2 regions of the Salinivibrio sp. YCSC6 genome follow, and region 2 is predicted to be linked to the other one. Evidence: predicted binding sites of a transcription regulator. Region 2 holds the regulator's gene; the other holds the start of a gene.
The links. Region 2 encodes CRP, which controls carbon source genes, mostly activating them, when cyclic AMP is high. Its sites were predicted from a motif close to TGTGANNNNNNTCACA; they were not measured.

Region 1 (4,299 bases), on a different replicon from region 2:
AACATCGCGCGGATTTTTTCATCCGAGGGGCGCGAGTAGCGGGTGTTCGTTGATGTCATCTCTTCCGCTTTTTGCGCATCAATCATCTCACGCAAGGTGACCGGGTTGTCTTTGCGATCATCACCAAAAATCTCGTCCAGATACTGGTCACGCCCTGATGCATAGCGATAGTAGCTATAGCGAATACTGTGGTTTTTGTAGTAATCCTGATGATAACTTTCTGCGGGCCAGAATTTCTCAAACGGGATCAACTCGGTTTTCAGCGGCTTTTTAAACACGCCTAACGCTTCAATCTCCGCCATAAACTTCGCGGCAATTTGCTTTTGTGTTTCAGAGCGATAAAAGATCGCGGGACGATATTGCGGGCCACGGTCAACGAACGAGCCTTGGTCATCGGTGGGGTCGATATGACGGAAAAACTGATCCAGCACCTGTTCATAATTCACGACGTTAGGATCATAGGTGACATCAATCACCTCAATGTGTCCACTGGTGCCGGACGAAACCTCTTTATAGGTGGGATTTTCCAGCTCACCGCCTGAGTAGCCAGACACCACATCAATCACACCGTTGAGCTTTTCAAGATCAGATTCTGTACACCAAAAGCAGCCGCCCGCAAGGGTCGCTTTTTGGTAACCTTGGTCTGTGGTGGCGGTATCTTTCACCGCCGCATAACTTGCTATCGATAGCAAACTGAACGCTGTAAACGCGATAACGCGCCACATTGATTTGTGCTGTTTCATGATCGCCTCGTTATTGGGGTTGGTGAGGATAAAGACCTGCGCGCCAAGCAGAAACTTTCATCCTCTCCCACTTTTCTGTTGTTACAGATAACGTAGCGCAGAAAAGCCCTTAGCGATCACCTACCAAAGCAGCTGACCCAACACAGGGGCAAGCAACACAGTGACCATGCCAGCAATCATCATCACCACACTCGACACCACCCCTTCGGCATGGCCTATTTGATAAGCTTTAGCGGTGCCTGCTCCGTGTGCTGATGCTCCCAAACTTGCGCCGCGTCCTAAGCGTGAGCGAATTGCAATCACGGTCAGAATACTTTCACCAATCGCCATGCCAATCACCCCAGTGAGAACCACAAACAGCGCAGTGAGATCGCTTTGCCCGCCAATCGCTTTGGTGGCTTCTACGGCAAAAGGGGTGGTGATTGAGCGCATCGCCAAACTGCGTTGCAGCAATTCAGACAGCTCAAACACCCGTGCTAGCACCACAGTACTGGTAATCGCGACCAGCACCGACACGGTGACACCGATTGACAGGGATAACCAATGGCGGCGGATGAGCGCGCGGTTATCATACACAGGGATCGCAAACGCTACAGTCGCCGGACCCAGCAGCCACAGCAGCCAGTATGATTGCGCCATGTAGTCTTGATACGGAATATTAAACCCGACTACCACCGCGACAATTAGCAAGGGCGCGAGCAACAATGGCATCACCAGAATGGAGGGATGACGGCGATACAGCCATTTACTCATGTAATAAAAGCCAAGGGTCATTAAAAAGCAGGTAACGCTTAATAACGAGGCGTGAAGCCAAGCAGGTAACGCAGACATCATGGCTTAGCACTCCGGTTTTAGATCAGGGTGGTGCGTGTGGTGATGGTTACTGCGGCGGCGCGCCATTTTAACCTCAAAACGATACACTTTATCGACCACCCAAGCGGTTGACGCAATCACCATTGCGGTACTGAGAATCAGTACAACCATGATCTTACCGCCTTCTTGCAGCAATAAATCTTGGTAGTTGACCACCGCCACCACCGCCGGCACAAAAAACAGCAACATCTCGGCTAACAGCCACGCCGCCCCGCGGCGCAACCAATCGGCACGGACAATTTTCAACATCAATGCGCCTAACAACAGCAACATACCGGTGAGGTTGGCCGGTAGTGGAATAGCAAAGGTTGTGACCAACCAATCAGACAAAAACCAAATGCCTGCTAAGACAAAGACTTGCAGTAAGGTAAGTAAGGCGTTTTTAATCAATTGCATCGAAGGCGTGCCAAGAATCTGTGAGATGGCTCATAGTTTACGTCTTGGCAGAGAGTGAATAAAGTGACTTTTTTTTATTTAAACTATGCCAAAATGGCATGATTAACGATTAGCTTTTAAGGACTGTTTATGGATATTCGTGCGTTGCGCTATTTTATTGCCTTGGTGGAAAAGCAGAGCTTTACTGCCGCATCGGCGTCGTTGCATGTGACGCAACCGACAATCAGTAAAATGGTGCGTAACCTTGAGCAAGATGTGGGTCAGCCGTTGTTGCACCGAGAGGGAAGGCGGTTTTGGTTAACCGATGCTGGTGAGGTGGTGTATCAGCGCGCGCAGAGCATTATTGCTGAGTTCGAGCAGCTAAATTCCGAGCTGGACGATCTCAACCAATTGGCGCGCGGCCAGCTTAGATTGGGGATGCCACCGATGATAGGGCCGCTGTACGCCAACGTGTTGCGTGAATACCGCCAGCGATATCCGAACGTGGCGCTCAGTATTGTCGAATACGGTGGGCGGCGCACCGAACAAGCGCTGATCAATGGTGAGATTGATGTGGCAATCACCATGCTCACTGACACCCAGCCTGAGTGCTTGCAAAGCTTACCCTTACAAACTCACCCCATTTATGCAGTGCTACCTAACCAAGCCGCGTGGCGTGCGCAAAAAAGCCTGACATGGCAGGCAGTCAAAGACGAGCCGTTTTATCTATATAGCGCTGAATTTACCTTAAGCGATCGGATTATTGCCCGTTGTGAAGAGCATGGTTATCAGCCCACCATTGCCGCGCGTAGCAGTCAGTGGGATTTTTTAGCCGCCTTGGTGAAAAGTGGTGCAGGGGTGGCGTTCTTACCTGCGCCCTTATGTCAGCGCCTCAGCGCCAGCTTGGAAGACAGTGAGTTATTGCTGGTGAAACCAATAAGCCCAGCGATTGAATGGCAACTGGGGTTAGTCTGGCACGGCGAGCGTTATGTCTCACGCACCGCCGAGGCCTGGATGCAGTTGTGTCAGTCGACAGAGGTGATGGAGAAATAACCGTCCCCCTTAGCTAAGCTAGTGCTGAAAAATGGAATTGTGCAACATTCAAATAAAATGTAGGCCTCGCGACACTTATTAAGTGCGACTACTGTTGGTCTGTGTGGAGGTTCTCAAACTTCTCTGCATGTGTCCCCATCTCTGCCAGTTTAAATGATATTTCAGATATAATTTCTGAAACAACATTACCCTCAGGTACATCGCGAGCTTCATTCCAGTAGCTATCAGAAATACCATCACGTACATTTTTGTGAATAACTTCACGAGCTCGTTGCGGGACTTGTAAATAAAGCTCATAGGCACTATTGAATAACTCACGCCAACAGTTATCATTTGAAAAGTATTTTATTAGAGCATCTTCAAGCCTTTCTGATATAAAATCTACACCTTCGATATCCCGCTCATAACGTTCAAGCTCTTTTTGACTATCACTGATAAAAGCACCCAGTTTCCTTTTAGAAGCAAGAATCTCATAACCTAAATCGATACCTAGTAACTCAGAAATTCTTAACGCTAGAGTTCGTTGTTTTGAAGTTGATGGTTGTAAATCATCTGGTATAGCACTACTGTAGGCTTTTTCGAAGTCACTAGACAAAAATGAATCTGTAACTAAATCATTAATTTCATCCTGAGAGTACATAGACAAAGTTGAAAGAGCTAAAGCTGGTATTTCAATGCCAGCCTCTTTTCCATCAACTCGTAACTTCACAAATGCCGTCTTCTTCAATCTACTTTTTAAGTGAATCTCGCGAATAATGGATGTAACGTTAATCTCTCTTTCACGACCTTGAATAAGCGCTTCTTTATAACTTTGCATAATAAACTCAGAAACTGGAATCTCTTTAGTCACACCAGTCTCAGGATCAACTATTTCCAACTTACTCAATTTATCCTCCTAGAACGTAATATTAAATTAGTGCACATATCCGGTTTTCCAAAGTCCTTATATGCGCGATTCTCTGCCTAACTGGCTGTTTAAAATTCTATTTATTACTCATAATAAATGCTGATTGTCCGCGAATGTGTTCACGCCGCTTATCTCTTTTTCAGCATTAACACTATCCCCACGCAAGCTATATGCCTAATCGACGCTTTAAATCATCCGTTATGGCTGGGGGAGTGTGCATCTATCACGGATAAACGCGTACGCTTCTGCGTATAGTTGATGAGCTCATAAATATCGGTGAAGACCATTTGCAGAGAGCCTGTTAATGCGGCGGACACCTTGATGCCTTCTAACGAATTAGGCACTGCA
Region 2 (16,543 bases):
TTATGGGCGCACAGATCTCTGTGGCGGCGGCCGAAGGGATCTTAGCCACTCAGCAAAAACTGATCGATCTCGGAGGCAAGCCAGTCGTGGCGTGTGAACATCGCCATGATGCCGTGATCTCGCCGGGGATCATTGATGTTAGCGGGATCGCCGAGTTACCCGATGAAGAATACTTCGGTCCTTTATTGCAGGTGCAGCGTTACACCGATATGGCTGATGCATTGACGAAAGCGAATGATACCCGCTATGGCTTATCGGCAGGCCTTATCAGTGACGACGATGGTGAATGGCAATACTTCCTTGACCATATTCGCGCCGGTATTGTAAACCGTAACCGTCAATTGACCGGTGCCAGTGGGGATGCACCATTTGGTGGTCCGGGCGCGTCGGGTAACCTGCGTCCAAGTGCTTATTATGCCGCCGATTATTGTGCCTACCCTATGGCATCGATGGAAGGCGAGCAGGTCACCTTGCCCGAGAGCTTTGCGCCGGGGATCACGCCTCTTGATTAAGGAGAACAACATGGATAGTTGCCAAGCGTTATTTGACAGATTGTGGCAAGACTACACCCAGCGTCTTTGCCCTTCTGCGCAGAAAGTGCATGGGTTGCTCGAAGAAGGCCAACCCCTGATCAATGATCACATTGCACTGCGCACCTTTGCACTGCCTAATGTAGGGCTGGACAAGCTTGCCCGTCCTTTTATTGCGTTGGGCTATGAGCCGAAAGGTGAGTATACCTTTGAAGCGAAGAAGCTCAACGCACGTCACTACGAGCATCCCGATCCCTTGATGCCGAAAGTGTTTATTAGTGAATTGATGGTGGGCCAATGCTCGACAACATTGCAATCTATCGTGCGCGACTTAGTGGCGAATGTGGATGATGATGCGCTGAAAGGGAGCGATTTTCTTCATCAAGGACGTTTGTGGGACTTGGACTGGCAAACCTACAAGACGTTAGCAGATGAAAGTGAATATGCAGCTTGGGTGGCAGCGCATGGCTATGGGGCGAACCACTTTACGGTCAGTGTGAATCAGCTGAATAACCATGATAGCTGTCAAGCGGTCAACGATACCTTGCGCCAAAATGGGTTTACCATTAACGAATCTGGCGGGGAGGTCAAAGGGGATGCGTCAGTCTTTTTGGAGCAATCCTCGACGATGGCTGATCGCGTGCCGGTGCAATTTAGCGATGCACGCCATGATATTCCGGGTGGTTTCTACGAGTTTGCGAAACGGTATCCGCTTCCGGACGGTGAACTTTATCAAGGTTTTGTCGCCGCCTCGGCCGATAAAATTTTTGAAAGTACGCATCAATAGTGGCGAGAGAAGAAAAGGAGAGCGATGCTCTCCTTTTTTGGTTGGCGGTGTTTAGCGACTTTCAATATCGAGCCAGAATGTATCGTCAATTGCCTGAGTCTCATTACTCAGATGTGGGTTGTCGACCCGAATAAAGGTGCGCTCACCAATATTGGCTTTCTCAAAGGTCTCTTTTACCAGAGGGGCATTCTCAAAAAATTCGATGAAGGATCCGTCTTGATAGGCGGCCGCAAAGGCATCGTTGAGCATGGTCGCTACCTCTGGGTTTTGGGGCGATACAAACAAGAACATTGGGAAGCGGTAGATTAGCATTAAGTGCGGATCAACCAACAGATTTGTATATTGAGGTCGCTCTGCCAGCTCGCTAAAAGGTTCGATAAGCGCACGCGGGAAGAGGTCGGCCCGTCCGGTATCGACGCCTTTAAAGATATTCTCAAAGCTTGAGATTTCTCGAACCCGAAATCCCGCCGACTGCAAGACCTTCACATCCGCCCAGCCTTGCCCTTGGATCATGGTCAGATTATTGAGCCCAGCTTGGTCACTGATTTGTGCAAGCTTGGGTTCGGTGGCTTGATTGGTAATGAACAAGCGATGGCCTAATAGACCCCGAAAGACTGGATAACGGATGGGAAGTAACTCTGACTCAAGGGTACGGTCGGCCCCGAGCCAATCTACCGTCAGTCGTCCTTGTTTTAGCATTTCCACTTTACGAGACTGAGAGCCAATTTGGCCTTGAAAGGCCTGTAAAGTGACAGACTCACCTGATTTTTCCGCTAAAAACTCAATCAAGTCGATAGCGTATAAATCGAGGGCAGAGCCAGCCCGTGGTTCTGGATGGACAATGGTGATATTCGCCGCAGCAGTTGAAGAAACCGCCGCGAGTAGCAATGCAGCAAGGGTTTGACGTAAGCTTCTCATAAACGACATCCTGTTAATCAGTTGTTAGATGGGTCGTTTCTGAAGTGTAGAACTTAGGTAATGAGTTTCCAGTCAATAAAAATAAAAAAACCGACGCAAAAGCGCCGGTTTTGTCGCAACACGCGAGGATTAGCGTGTGCCGTAAACCACAATGGTTTTACCGTGAGCTGAGATAAGGTTCTGCTCTTCCAGCATTTTAAGGATACGCCCAACTGTCTCACGCGAACAGCCAACAATCTGACCAATCTCTTGACGCGTGATCTTGATTTGCATGCCGTCAGGGTGAGTCATGGCGTCAGGTTGCTTCGCCAAGTTCAGTAGGGTCTGCGCAATGCGGCCGGTCACGTCCAGGAAGGCAAGGTCTCCCACTTTCTGGCTGGTCACTTGCAGGCGACGCGCCATCTGAGAGGATAGACGCATCAAAATGTCTGGGTTAACTTGGATCAGCTGGCGGAATTTCTTGAATGAAATTTCTGCTACTTCGCAAGGTGATTTCGCACGTACCCATGCGGTGCGCTCTTGGTCCTCTTCGAACAGACCAAGTTCGCCGATGAAGTCACCTTGGTTAAGGTAAGACAGGATCATCTCCTTGCCTTCTTCATCTTTGATTAGTACGGCCACAGAACCTTTCACGATGTAGTACAAGGTCTCCGCCTTTTCCCCTGCATGGATCAGAGTACTTTTGGACGGGTACTTGTGAATATGACAATGTGAAAGGAACCACTCGAGTGTAGGGTCTGTTTGAGGTTTTCCTGGAACCATATAACTTATTTCCTCTGCATGTGTTGCCCGGCAACGACGTCCTGTCTTTGTCTGAATGGAAACCCATCAGTCCAATGCACAGAATACGAGGTCTTGGCGCAGGCTACAAGCTCACTGTATGTTAACAAGAGTGTATCTTTTTTCTATCTGGATTTCTTGATTTTGATCTAAGCCAACCGCCTAAAAAATCGGCAAAAATGTGGCTAAGATCACGACCTGAGAAGTAATACACGTTAAGTGCGCTACGGCGGTTAACCTATCTTGCCTTTCTCAATCAACTGTTGGATCAAGGGGCGAATAATCAGCTCCATCGCAAATCCCATTTTACCGCCGGGCACGACCAGCGTGTTGTGCCGAGACATAAAGGCGCCACTGATCATTTGCAGTAAATAAGGAAAATCGACGTTCTTCATGCCACGAAAGCGGATCACAACAAAGCTTTCGTCGAGTGAAGGGATCCCTTTTGCATTCAGCGGGTTGGATGTGTCTACGGTCGGGACACGTTGGAAGTTAATATGTGTGCGAGAAAACTGCGGCGTAATGTAGTGCAAATAATCATCCATGGAGCGCACGATCGAGTCCGTGACAGCCTCGCGGGAATGGCCTCGGTCGCGCGTATCGCGGACAAACTTTTGAATCCACTCCAAGTTAACGATAGGCACCATGCCGATCAGTAAATCAACATGTTGGGCGACATTGACGTCACCATCCACCACCCCGCCATGCAAGCCTTCATAAAATAATACGTCGGTATTTTCAGGCAGATCTTGCCAGGGGGTGAAGGTGCCCGGCATTTGGTTATAAGGCACGGCTTCATCAAAGGTGTGTAGATAACGACGGTATTTACCTGTGCCTTGTTCGCCATATTCTTTAAAAAATTGCTCAAGGCGTGGGAAGTCGTTGGCCGTGGGGCCAAAGTAGCTAATATGACGACCTTGTTCACGGGCTTTACGGATCTCAACATCCATTTCTGGCCGCGTGAAGCGGTGAAAGCTATCGCCCTCTAACCAAGAGGCTTTGATGTTCATCATATTGAACATCTTACGAAACGCTTCGGAGGTCGTGGTTGTGCCTGCGCCGGATGAACCGGTCACAGCGATGATTGGGTGTTTAGCCGACATGACGAGCCCTGTCATTGATCAGTCTGAATTTACACCGCAGCCCACAAGGTGAGGCGGTGTTACGGTCTGAGATCGCGCTGACGACGAATATCCACTGTCTCATGCAGCTCAGAGTATACAATCACGGCGTCGCCGGATTTTAATTGTTCACGCACTTGTTCAACTTTCTCAGCAAAGCTGACTTCCTGCTCACCGTAATCTGTCCCTTCCCGCAACACAAAGTGTTCAATTAAATTGGTCAAGGTTTCGGCTGGCACAGATTGCCATGGAACCATCATACTACATCACCTTTTGCTGACATCGGGATGGCACGGACGCCATCTCCATGCTTAGGTTGTGAATTAGCTCCCATTTTACCGAATTATGCGTGTAGGTGCAGTGCATCTATGTCGATTTAATCACAATTTATCGTGACGATTGGGGCATCAGGTGTCGAGTTGCTCAGCTATCCACGCGGGCACTGCCTCTTCCAACCATAAACGCGGTGCACGCCAACGGCCAGTGACAAACCCAACATGTCCGCCATGGTCAGTGAGTTGATAGCGTATATTGGCCGGTAATGGCGTGGTTGGGATCACCGCATCAGTCATAAAAGGATCGTCTTTGGCATGAATGATGGTCAAAGGGGCGCGGATCGCAGGCAACACGGATAGGCCACTGCATTGCTGGTAGTAATGATGTGCGTCCTCAAACCCATGCAGTGGTGCGGTGACGGTTTGATCAAACTCGAATAAGGTCGAAATACGGGGCTGCTCGCCAGCTTGCCAACGACCCACTTGGGCGTGTCGCGTGAGCTTATCTGACAGGGTTTGCCGCATCGAGCGGAGTAGGTACGCTTGGTAGACACGTGAGAACCCTTGCTGAATGCGTAACGAGCAGGCGGCAAGGTCTAAGGGGGGTGACACTGCGCAGCCACTGGAGACAATCGGATCGTCCGCATACTCTGCCAAATAGCGCACCAGCATGTTGCCGCCTAGCGATACGCCCACGGCATGAATGGGATGCTGAGGATAACGCATGCGTAATGTGGTCAAAAAATAGCGCGCATCCTGTGTCTCGCCTGAGTGATAAGTGCGCGGGACGCGGTTTAAGCGGCCACTGCAACTACGAAAGTGCATCACCACACCGCACCAGCCTTGGCGCTGAAAAGCAGCCAGTAATCCATTCGCGTACGGGCTATGAAAACTGCCAGCGAGGCCATGAAAAAGGACCACTATCGGTTGGCCGGGCTGAGGCGTCTGTGTCCAAGCGAGATCGACGAAATCACCATCCGGTAAATCCAGCTGCTGCCATAAAGGAGAGATCACGGGTTGCCGCCGCATCAGCCGTGGCATGATGGTTTGTAGATGAGGATTACGGGCGCTGGGAATCGGTTCAAAGGGCGTCATCAGCGTCTCCTTGCTCATCGTCTTTGATCACACTGGCGCGCAGAGCGGGATAGAGCGATTTGGCCGAGGGCGAGAGCTGACGGCAATAATACGCCAACGGCGAGGGCGACTCGGTCAGCCATGTTTGTTGATTCAAGGCGTGGATGAGGTCTTGTTGTTGGAACTTCTCGAGGCTGAGCTCGAAATTCAGCATTTTTTTATATTGTCCCGCGCCAACGCGCGGTTTGATATCGCGACGTAGGTTGCGGTAGGCAATCAGCAAATGCTCAGAGCGGCTGAGCGATTGTTTAAGTTGGCTGAGGCTCTCTGGGGCAAGGCCATAGCCATGGCTTTCCAACCAAGCCAGCAACAGGGCAAGGTTGACGTTACCCTGATGCTGATCTTGCAATTTAAGACACGCCTGTTTGACGTCTTGCTTGCCATAGTGTTGCAAACAAAACTGCCACAGGTCGGCTGCATTCGCTTGGCCGGGAATTAGGCTTGATTGAATGCCGCCTCCATGGCTTCCAGTTCTTCCTGTCGCTCCATCCATTCTTGCTCTACCTCTTCCAGCGCTGATTTGGCATCAGCCTGGCGTTGTAATTGTTCCGCGAGTTGGGCTTTTTGGTCTGCGCCATAAATTGTTGGGTCGGCCAGTTTGGTCTCTGCATCGGCAATAATGGCAGAGAGCTGTTCGATTTTTGTGTCTAGGCTGTCAATTTTTTTACGAAGTGGCGCGGTTTTTTGGCGAAGTTCTGCCTCGCGACGCTTTTGTGCCTTACGATCGACCTGACGTTGCTGGGGGGCGGCTTTGTCATCGGCGTTTTGTTTTTTACTTTCCGCACGGTCGGCACGCTGTTGCTCGCCAAGCCAGCGATGGTAGTCGTGTAAGTCACCGTCAAAGGGTTGCACCGCGCCGTTGTCGACAAGATAAAGATCGTCGGTGGTCGCGCGCAGCAAAAAGCGATCATGGCTTACGATCACCATCGCCCCTTCAAACGATTGTAGGGCAAGCGTCAAGGCTTGGCGCATATCTAAATCAAGGTGGTTGGTCGGTTCGTCAAGCAGCAGCAGGTTAGGCTTTTGCCACACCAATAACGCTAATACCAAGCGTGCCTTCTCGCCTCCCGAAAAGGGACCAATGGTCTCAAGCGCTTTATCACCCTGAAAGCCAAAGCGCCCTAAGAAGTCACGTAGCGTTTGCTCGGCTGTGGTGGGCGCAAGGCGATTCATATGTTGCAGTGGGGTTTCGTCAATGCGCAAGGTATCGAGTTGATGCTGCGCAAAATAGCCAATTTTTACCCCTTGGGAGTAACTGAGCTCACCGGCCATGGCTGGCAAGGTGCCAGCAAGAAGTTTGATCAGCGTAGACTTACCCGCACCATTGCGGCCTAACAAACCAATACGCGCGCCAGGGACCAGGTTGAGGCGGATATTTTCCACAATCGGTGTCTTGTCGTACCCCGCAGCGACCTTGTCCATCATCAAGATAGGATTTGGGAGCGCATCTGGGGTGAAAAAGGTAAAACTAAATGGATTATCGTATTGCGCCGGCAACACCTTTTCCATCCGCTCCAGTGCCTTAATCCGGCTTTGCGCTTGGCGCGCCTTTGAGGCTTTATAACGAAAGCGGTCGATGTAAGATTGCATGTGGGCAATTTGCTTTTTTTGCTTTTCAAACTGCGCTTGTTGTTGCGCCAGCTTCTGCGCCCGCATCTGCTCGAAGTCGGAATAATTGCCCGTGTATTCATTTAGCTGTTGATGCTCAATGTGAATAATGCGGTTGACCACAGGGTCAAGAAAGTCCCGGTCGTGGGAAATCAGCACCAAGGTACCGGGGTATTGCTGCAGCCATTTTTCCAGCCACATCACGGCATCTAAATCGAGGTGGTTGGTTGGCTCATCAAGCAGCAACAGGTCGGAACGACACAGCAGTGCTTGGGCAAGGTTTAAGCGCATCCGCCAGCCGCCCGAAAATTGCGTGAGTGACCATTGCATTTGCGCCTGACTAAAGCCCAAACCATCGAGCAAACTGGCGGCGCGCGCCTCAATACTGTAGCCACCAATGGCATCCAGTTTATCGTGTAAGGTCGCCACGGCATGACCGTCATCACGTTGTTCGGCATCCGCTAAGGCCATCTGCAGTTCACGGTATTCGGCATCGCCATCAATGACATACTCGAGCGCACTTTTTTCCAGTGCAGGCGTTTCTTGTGCCACCCATGCTACTTGCCATTGGCTAGGATAATGATAGCTGCCCGCATCTAACGCCAGCTGGTGGCGAAGCAGTGCAAACAAGCTGGATTTGCCACAGCCGTTTTTGCCGACCAATCCGACTTTGTCGCCGGGATGGATGGTAGCAGAGGTATGATCGAGCAGTGGCTTGCCACCGCGCAGTAATTGGATGTCAGAAAAGCTAATCATGATTATTCAGTGCGCTAGTGTGGTTTGGGTGCGTCGTCGTTATACCAGCTTGGTGCGGGGATTGCCAAATTTCCCCGTCAGTCGGCCTAACTGGCGCGATCTGTGTTGTGTGTTTTGTGTGTTAAGGTTAAAAACAAGCATGAAAACTGACTCTTGCCGTGATAACAAGGATGCCTATGCCCAATGACAAGGATGCACACCAAGACCCCGCGTCGGTGTTGGTGATCTTTGCCCATCCCGACCCCGATCAGTCGGTGGCGAACCGACGTCTGCTTACCGCCATCTCTTCGTTTCCGCATGTGACTGTTCACGATATTTACGCAACTTATCCCGACTTTGTGGTTGATGTGCACGATGAGCGCCGACGGGTGCAACAAGCTGATGTGATCGTTTTTCAGCACCCGCTACAAATGTATTCCTGTCCGGCGTTATTGAAAGAATGGATTGATGTGGTGCTAGGCAAAGGCTTTGCGCATGGCGAGGGAGGCGATGCGCTAGCAGGAAAAACCTGCCGTTTTGTCGTCACCACCGGAGGGGCGGCTGAGGCATTCACCAAAAGCGGATACAACAAGTATTCGATGCAAGAGCTTCTCCAACCGTTTGAGCTGACTGCCGCCCTATGCCGCATGACGTGGCTCCCGCCGCTGGTCTTGCACTGGGCACGCCGTGTTAGTGATGCCGATCGGGATGCGTTTGCGGAACTGTATGCCGATTGGATTCGTGATCCGCTCGTCCATGCGGGAGGTGAGCATGGAGCATAACTTGCTGTCCGCGGCCTTTATTTTCCTGTTAGCGGCGGTGATTGCCGTCCCACTCGCGCAGCGGTTAGGGATGGGCTCGGTATTAGGCTATCTGATGGCCGGCATCGTGATTGGTCCATGGGGGCTCGGGCTTATCAGCGATGTGGAGTCTATTCTCCATTTTTCTGAATTCGGGGTGGTATTGCTGCTGTTTCTGATTGGCTTGGAGCTAAATCCTAAAAAACTGCTGCAGATGCGCCGGCCGATACTGGGCCTGGGCGGCAGCCAAGTGGTGGTGACTACCTTGGTGATAGGTGCCGTCGGGGTGATGTTCGGACTGACGGAACGGCAGGGCTTTATTGTGGGTATGGCCATGGCGCTTTCCTCTACCGCCATTGCGATGAAAATTATGGAAGATCAGCGCCTTATGCGCAGTGAATCCGGTCAAGCAGGGTTTGCGATTCTGTTGTTTCAAGATATCGCGGTCATCCCTATGTTGGCGATGATGCCCGCACTGGCAGGAGGCAGCCTCGGCAGCTGGTTAGATGTGCTATGGATGTTTATGGGCATTGGCGCACTGTTGGTTGGCGGGCACTTCTTGCTTCGGCCTCTATTCCGTTTGGTGGTCATGAGCGGGGTCAGCGAGCTGTTTAACGTGGCAGCACTGGCCTTGGTGATTGGCATTGCGCTTGCGATGCAGCAGTTGGGTCTTTCGATGGCGTTAGGTTCGTTCCTAGCAGGTGTGCTGCTTGCGGAGAGTGAGTATCGCCACGAACTCGAAACCGCCATCGACCCCTTTAAAGGGTTGCTGTTAGGGCTGTTTTTTATTGCGGTCGGGATGGCGGTGGATTTAGGTCTACTGCTTGAATATCCGCTGACTTTGCTCGGTGCGGTACTTGCACTGGTGTGCGGTAAGGCGTTACTTATCTATCTGCTTGCGCGTCTATTTGGTGTGGCACCTAAAGCGCGCAGTCAAATGGCGGTGTTGCTTAGCCAAGGCGGTGAATTTGCTTTCGTGATCTTTACGGCGGCACGCGCAGAAGGGTTACTCAGCCAAGAATTGAATGCCTTCTTGCTGGTGGTGGTGAGTCTGTCGATGATGACCACCCCCTTGATGCTTACCTTGCAGCAACGCTGGTTTGAACGCACTTTTAATGAACCGGAAGAGTTACCGCCACAGACGCAATTTGATCAACATGACGCGCGCGTCATCATCGCGGGCTTTGGTCGGTTTGGTCAGGTGGTCGGTCGGTTGATGTTTGCCAACAAAATTGGTGTCACCATCTTGGAACGTGATCCCACCCAAATCAAACTGTTACGCAAGTTCGGGTATGATGTGTATTACGGTGATGCGACGCAGCTTGATTTACTTCGGGCGGCAGGGGCGCAAAGCGCAGAGGCGATTGTGATTTGCACCGACTCGCCGGATGAAGTGATGGAGATTGTTGATCTTTGTCAGCGGCATTTCCCTAACTTAAAGATATTAGCGCGAGCACGAAGTCGGGTGGAGGCTTATCAGCTCATGGGCTTAGGCGTCGAAACCTTGTCGCGGGAGACATTTCTTGGCGCGCTTGATTTAGGTCGACAGACGCTAGAGTCTTTGGGAATGCACCCTTACAAAGCAAAACGTGCCGAGGTGTTGTTCCGCAAGCTAGATATGCGGGTATTGCAAGACCTCTTACCCCAGCACAATGAAGATATGGCTGCCGCTTCACGCGTGAAAGAGGCGCGTAAAGAATTGGAAGAGATCTTTGATCGGGAAATGCGTGGTGATATTGAGCGCCACCAGAGTTGGAACCGAGATGAATAGGATGGAATTGTGAAAAAGCGCTTTATTGCCGGGGCGGCGTGCCCCAAATGTCAGCGTCAAGACACCTTGCGAGTCTGGCGCGAAAACAATATTGACAAAGTGGAATGTGTCAGCTGCGATTACCATGAGAGTCGGCTTCCGGATTCGGCACAGCAGTCACAGTCTGAAACCCCGCCGGCAGAGAATGTCATTGGGATCTTTAAACCGGAGTAGGGAATCCGTTATCATCGGCAGTCCATTAACCTTCCGGTCTCGGAGCGAGCATGAAAATTGCAAATGATGTGGTGGTCAGCCTGGCCTACCAAGTAAAAAATGAAGACGGTGCGTTAGTTGATGAATCAACAGCGCAAGAACCCCTCCAGTACCTACACGGTCACCGTAACCTGATCGTTGGTCTGGAAAAGGCACTGGAAGGTCGTGAGAAAGGCGACGCGTTTGAAGTGACCGTAGGTCCTGACGATGCATACGGTGAGTATCAAGAAGCCATGGTACAACGCGTACCGGCGAACGTATTCCAAGGCGTAGACCAAGTGGAAGTCGGCATGCGCTTTATGGCGGAAACTGACCAAGGTCAGATCCCGGTTGAAGTCACCGAAGTTGACGGTGACGAAGTTGTTGTTGATGCCAACCACATGCTGGCAGGCCAAACTCTGTCATTCTCTGTGGAAGTGGTTGATCTACGTGCAGCAACCGAAGACGAAATTGCTCATGGCCATATTCACCAAGAAGGTGGCTGCGGTCACGATCACTAATCAGTGATTAGCAACGAGAAAAGGCGCCGGTTTGGCGCCTTTTTTTATTTCATATCCGCCGTCTTTAGGCGTGTATCGACACCAGCGCTTGGCAATTAATAATGCGGCGGTGGGGTTTCTTCCGATTGGCTGGCGATGTTGGCCGGCGCAACGTCCTTCAGTTTGCCGACCAAATACTGAATTTGCACTGTCATACGCTCAATATCGCCTTGCTGTTGGGTGAGAGCGTCATTGAGCTGTTCTATTGTGTCTTCTTGAAACGCGACCTTGCACTCCAGATCGTCAATTTGTTGCTGTAATTTGCCAATCTCACTCATTTTTGTTTCTCACTGCATTAAGGGGTGTCGGTTAACCAAGCCTGGGCGATACCCGCCGAGGTACCGGATATCACACGGCCGGTTGGGTCGATGGCGACATCATACACGACCGCGCTGGGAGGGCGAGTATTGGGTTGTGCCAATGCCTCCCAACGTCCTAGATTCTCACCGGTCTGAACATTCCAAAGCTCGACCCGCTGTGAGGGGGTGCCTGTGGCGAGTCGGCGGCCGTCATCGGAAAAGCGTGCACTGGCATAAATCGCTTGGCGCGCAAAGATATCTAGTTGACTGACTTTTTCACCGCTGGGTAAGGCCCAGATAATCGCTTGATTGCTGCCATCTGAGACAAAGGCATACTTTCCTTCCCGTTGCAGCGCCACTTGCTTCACCCGTTGGTCATAAGGAAAGTCGTTGATAATTTGCCCGGAATTAGTGTCCCAAAAATAGGCATGATGGTCATTGCCCCCTGAGAGGACGTAAGCGCCGTTCGGGGAAATGGCGACTGCATTGACTTTATCGCGATGGGCAAGGAACTCTAAGCGTCTTCCTGTGCCTAAGTCGATGAATAGCGCTTTGCCGTCCGACATCGCGAGGACCACTTTTTGGCCGTTGTTGCTGATAGCCGCATCACGGATAATGCCTTCAGAGACCGACCACAAGCCCTCGGCTTGGCTCCAGGCAAGATCCCAGACAGCAAAATTTTGCGCGGTCGCGGTGATGGCATAGCGTTTATTGTCGGAGATATGGCTGACCACCACAGGGTTCGCATTGGGATCTTGGGGCCCAAGATCCGCCAGCTTTTGGTTGGTGACCAGATCCCACAGCACAATGTCGGTTTCTTCGGAGGCGAGCAGCGCAAATCGCCCGTCTCTACTCAGGCTAAAGCTGGTGGCGCCTTCAGGATGGATTGACCAACGCTGGGCTTCTTTGCCAGACTGCCAACAGCCAGTTAGCGTGATGGCGATGAGAAAAATGCAAACAATGTGGCGAATTTTGGGCATGATGCTTGAGTTCCGAAACGTGCAGCCATATAACCACGAGTATATTGATAGAATCAGGCTTTCGCATTGTTGATGCGTCAGTGACAACCATACGAGGATTTATCCTTACCATCAACGGAGTACCCAATGAAATCAGTAATGAAGATGTCGCTACTCGCGGCAACCGTTGCCCTTGCCGTCGGCTGTCAACAAGACGACGCCAACGTCGAGCAGACGAACCAAGCCGCTGAGCAGGCGCAAGCGGAAGCGTCGTTTGCTAATGATGACGACAAGGCAGCCTACGCGATTGGTGCGTCTTTAGCGCAATACCTCAACGCCAACCTAGAGCAACAAGCCGACATCGGTTTGGATTTAGATAAAGAGTTGGTATTGCAAGGGGTGCAGGACGTCTTTAATGGCGAATCCAAGCTGACCGACGAGCAAGCGCAAGCGGCACTGCAGTCACTCGATCAACGCGTGACTGAGCTGGCCCAGCAACAAGCCAAAGAAAAAGCAGAAGCTGCGCTGGCTGACGGTGAAAAGTATCGCACTGAATTTGCGAGCCAAGAGGGCGTGAAAGAAACCGAATCTGGCTTGTTATACAAAGTGGATAGCTTAGGTGACGGTAAAAAACCCGCGGCGGAAGACACTGTGGTGGTGCACTACAAAGGCACGCTAACAGATGGTACCCAATTTGATAGCTCTTACGATCGTGGCGAGCCAGCAACCTTCCCGCTTAATCGTGTGATCCCAGGTTGGACCGAAGGGGTGCAGCTGATGCCAGTTGGATCTAAATTTACCTTCGTGATCCCGCCAGAGCTGGCCTACGGTGACCAAGATACGGCGTCCATTCCTGCGAACTCAACGCTTGTGTTTGATGTTGAGCTACTGGAAATCAAAGACGATGCCAACAAAGAGAAGGCGAGTGAAGGGTAAACCTGACGCTTGTTTTCGCGCCAAAATGCCTCGGCTTTGCCGGGGCTTTTGCTTTTTTAGGGCGGGATTCTGTTAAACTTGGCTGAGATAAACACAGATTCACTGTCGAATAAGGATAGGCGTACGTGGTACCGACAGAGCATTTTGGCGCAGAAATCATGACAGAAAGCGAGCTCATTGAGCCGAATCCATTTACTGCGCAAGACAGTGTGATTTTACACTCTTATGCCGCGGTCGTAGACGGCTTGGCTGCGCTGATTGGCGAGCATTGTGAAATCGTACTGCACTCGCTAGAAGACTTGAACAAGTCAGCAATCAAAATTGCCAATGGTGAAAACACCGGTCGCCAAGTGGGGTCACCCATCACGGATTTGGCCTTACGGATGTTGCGGGACATTGAAGGGTCTGAGCGTAATTTTTCTCGCGCCTACTTTACGCGCGCGAAAAGCGGCACCTTAATGAAATCGATCACGGTGGCCATCCGCAATGGTGAAAGCCGCATTATCGGGCTGTTATGTATCAATATAAACTTGGATGCCCCTTTCTCTCAGGTGCTGCAAGCGTTTATGCCTGATGATCAAGCCAAGCAAGCCGCGTCATCGGTTAACTTTGCCAGTGATGTAGAAGAGCTGGTGGACCAAACTGTTGAGCGTACCATTGAAGAAGTCAACGCGGATAAAAGTGTGTCTAATAACACCAAAAACCGCCAAATTGTGATGGCGCTTTATGATAAAGGGATCTTTGATATCAAAGATGCTATTCATCGTGTCGCTGATAGGCTCAACATATCGAAGCACACTGTGTATCTTTACGTACGCCAACGCAAAACGGGAGATGGGGAAAAATGAGCCTCAATTACGTACTCGTGGTCTCAGAGCCGGCTTATGGGACGCAACTTGCGCGTACGGCCTATCAATTTGCGTGTGCGGCCATTGCCAAAGGGCACAGTGTCAGCAAAGTGTTTTTCTACCAAGATGGTGTATTAAACGGGGCTGCGACAACGGTGCCTGCGAATGACGAATTTGACTTGGTTAATGCATGGCAGACTTTAGCCAATGAACATCAGGTACAACTCGAAACCTGTGTGGCTGCCGCATTGCGCCGCGGTATTGTGAGCGAGCAAGAAGCGATGCAGCATGGCTTGTCACAAGCGAACCTAGCAGATGGGTATCAACAAGCCGGTCTCGGAGCCTTGGCAGAAGCCTTGTTGACTGCTGATCGTGTACTGCAATTTTAAGAGGACGTATGCAACTCGGGTTTGTTTTTTCAACCGCACCGCATGGTTCAGCGAGCGGACGTGAGGGGTTAGATGCGCTGTTAGCGACATCCGCTTTTTGCGAAACGATTAGCGTGTTCTTCATTGGCGATGGGGTGATGCAATTGATTGATGGGCAGCGCCCAAGCGCAGTGCTGAGTCGCGATTATATTGCCAGCTTTAAAATGCTACCGCTGTGTGATGTAGAAGATATCTATATTTGCCAAGCGTCACTGATGGCGAGAGGCATGGGTGATGCGGCGCGTGTGTTGACGGGCGAAGTGCTGGAACGTGAGCATATTCAGGCAAAGCTCGCTCGCTGCGATCGCATCCTGCATTTTTAAGAGAGTCAGATGCTACATATTATCAAATCGTCCCCTTATGCAACGCATGCGCTGTCGCACTGTTTGGCGTATGCCACTCCTGACAGTGTCATCGTCTTGATCAATGATGCTGTCCTCGGCGCACTGGCCGATAGCCCTCTGGGGGCGGCGCTTTTTACAGATAACCGTTCGGTTTATGTGCTAGAAGAAGATGTGATGGCCCGCGGGGTGCAAGCGCATCTACATCCGCAAGTTAAACAGATTGATATGCAAGGCTTGGTTCAACTCACTGAGGATCACGTCACGCAAATGACATGGTGATCGACTAGGCTATCGAAGGATAAAAATGCCTTCTTTGCTATCGGTGAAAAAACAGACGATGCAAAGATCTCTGTATAAATCTTGACACCCTATAAGTCGGCGCCTAAAATTTCGCGTCCCCGTTTTATTGGGGATAGATTTTTCACACTTATACGTTAAGTAATATCAGGAGCTATTTAATGGCAACTATTAACCAGCTGGTACGCAAACCACGCCTGAAGCAAGTTGCGAAAAGCAACGTGCCTGCGCTGGAAGCGTGTCCGCAAAAACGTGGTGTTTGTACTCGTGTTTACACCACTACGCCAAAAAAACCAAACTCAGCACTGCGTAAAGTATGCCGTGTGCGTTTGACTAACGGTTACGAAGTAACCTCATACATCGGTGGTGAAGGCCACAACCTGCAAGAGCACAGCGTTGTGCTTATCCGCGGCGGTCGTGTAAAAGACTTGCCGGGTGTGCGTTACCACACTGTTCGTGGCGCACTTGACTGTGCAGGCGTTAACGGCCGTAAACAAGGTCGTTCTAAGTACGGTGTGAAGCGTCCTAAGTCTTAATGGATTCCGTTAAGTAAGGCCAAACACTCAAACAATTGAATTTTGAAAAAACTGAAAAGTTTTGGATAAAACCTGAAGAAGACAACGGAGATAATCCATGCCACGTCGTCGCGTAATTGGTCAGCGTAAAATTCTTCCAGATCCTAAGTTCGGATCAGAATTGCTGGCAAAATTTGTGAACATCCTGATGGTTGACGGTAAGAAGTCAACTGCTGAAAAAATCGTTTATGGTGCACTAGACATCATGGCTGAGCGTTCTGGTAAAGAGCACTTGGCTGTATTCGAACAAGCTCTTGAAAACGTACGCCCAGCGGTCGAGGTTAAATCTCGCCGTGTAGGTGGTTCAACTTACCAAGTACCAGTAGAAGTACGTCCTGTGCGTCGTAACGCGCTGGCTATGCGTTGGTTGGTTGAAGCTGCTCGTAAGCGTGGTGAAAAATCTATGGCTCAGCGCCTGGCCAACGAGATGCTTGATGCGTCTGAAAACAAAGGTACTGCTGTTAAGAAACGTGAAGACGTTCACCGTATGGCAGACGCGAACAAAGCGTTCGCACATTACCGCTGGTAATGCCTTCATGGCGCGTCACTTCGGTGGCGCGCCGAACCCATTTTCTAAGGTTAACCTTAGTAAGAGGATACTATTGTG

Region 1: a site for CRP is predicted at 2,032-2,047, ahead of E8E00_RS16640 (CidA/LrgA family protein). Genes of this name have one in related genera too.

The regions. Positions count from the first base shown of each region.
Region 1 covers NZ_CP039517.1:630,821-635,119, forward strand. Annotated here, with positions in the region: gene msrB (peptide-methionine (R)-S-oxide reductase MsrB) at 1-743, opposite strand, end outside; gene E8E00_RS16635 (LrgB family protein) at 864-1,574, opposite strand; gene E8E00_RS16640 (CidA/LrgA family protein) at 1,581-2,012, opposite strand; gene E8E00_RS16645 (LysR family transcriptional regulator) at 2,142-3,044, shown strand; gene E8E00_RS16650 (hypothetical protein) at 3,133-3,930, opposite strand.
Region 2 covers NZ_CP039516.1:2,629,600-2,646,142, reverse strand. Annotated here, with positions in the region: gene astD (succinylglutamate-semialdehyde dehydrogenase) at 1-512, shown strand, start outside; gene E8E00_RS12335 (DUF1338 domain-containing protein) at 523-1,317, shown strand; gene E8E00_RS12330 (hypothetical protein) at 1,369-2,235, opposite strand; gene crp (cAMP-activated global transcriptional regulator CRP) at 2,365-2,997, opposite strand; gene E8E00_RS12320 (phosphoribulokinase) at 3,249-4,118, opposite strand; gene E8E00_RS12315 (YheU family protein) at 4,178-4,396, opposite strand; gene E8E00_RS12310 (hydrolase) at 4,544-5,506, opposite strand; gene E8E00_RS12305 (TIGR02444 family protein) at 5,493-6,038, opposite strand; gene E8E00_RS12300 (ABC transporter ATP-binding protein) at 5,981-7,909, opposite strand; gene kefG (glutathione-regulated potassium-efflux system ancillary protein KefG) at 8,086-8,670, shown strand; gene kefB (glutathione-regulated potassium-efflux system protein KefB) at 8,660-10,459, shown strand; gene E8E00_RS12285 (YheV family putative zinc ribbon protein) at 10,469-10,672, shown strand; gene slyD (peptidylprolyl isomerase) at 10,723-11,211, shown strand; gene E8E00_RS12275 (SlyX family protein) at 11,307-11,528, opposite strand; gene E8E00_RS12270 (WD40 repeat domain-containing protein) at 11,546-12,529, opposite strand; gene fkpA (FKBP-type peptidyl-prolyl cis-trans isomerase) at 12,656-13,444, shown strand; gene E8E00_RS12260 (transcriptional regulator) at 13,570-14,292, shown strand; gene tusD (sulfurtransferase complex subunit TusD) at 14,289-14,681, shown strand; gene tusC (sulfurtransferase complex subunit TusC) at 14,690-15,043, shown strand; gene tusB (sulfurtransferase complex subunit TusB) at 15,053-15,343, shown strand; gene rpsL (30S ribosomal protein S12) at 15,523-15,897, shown strand; gene rpsG (30S ribosomal protein S7) at 15,995-16,465, shown strand; gene fusA (elongation factor G) at 16,541-16,543, shown strand, end outside.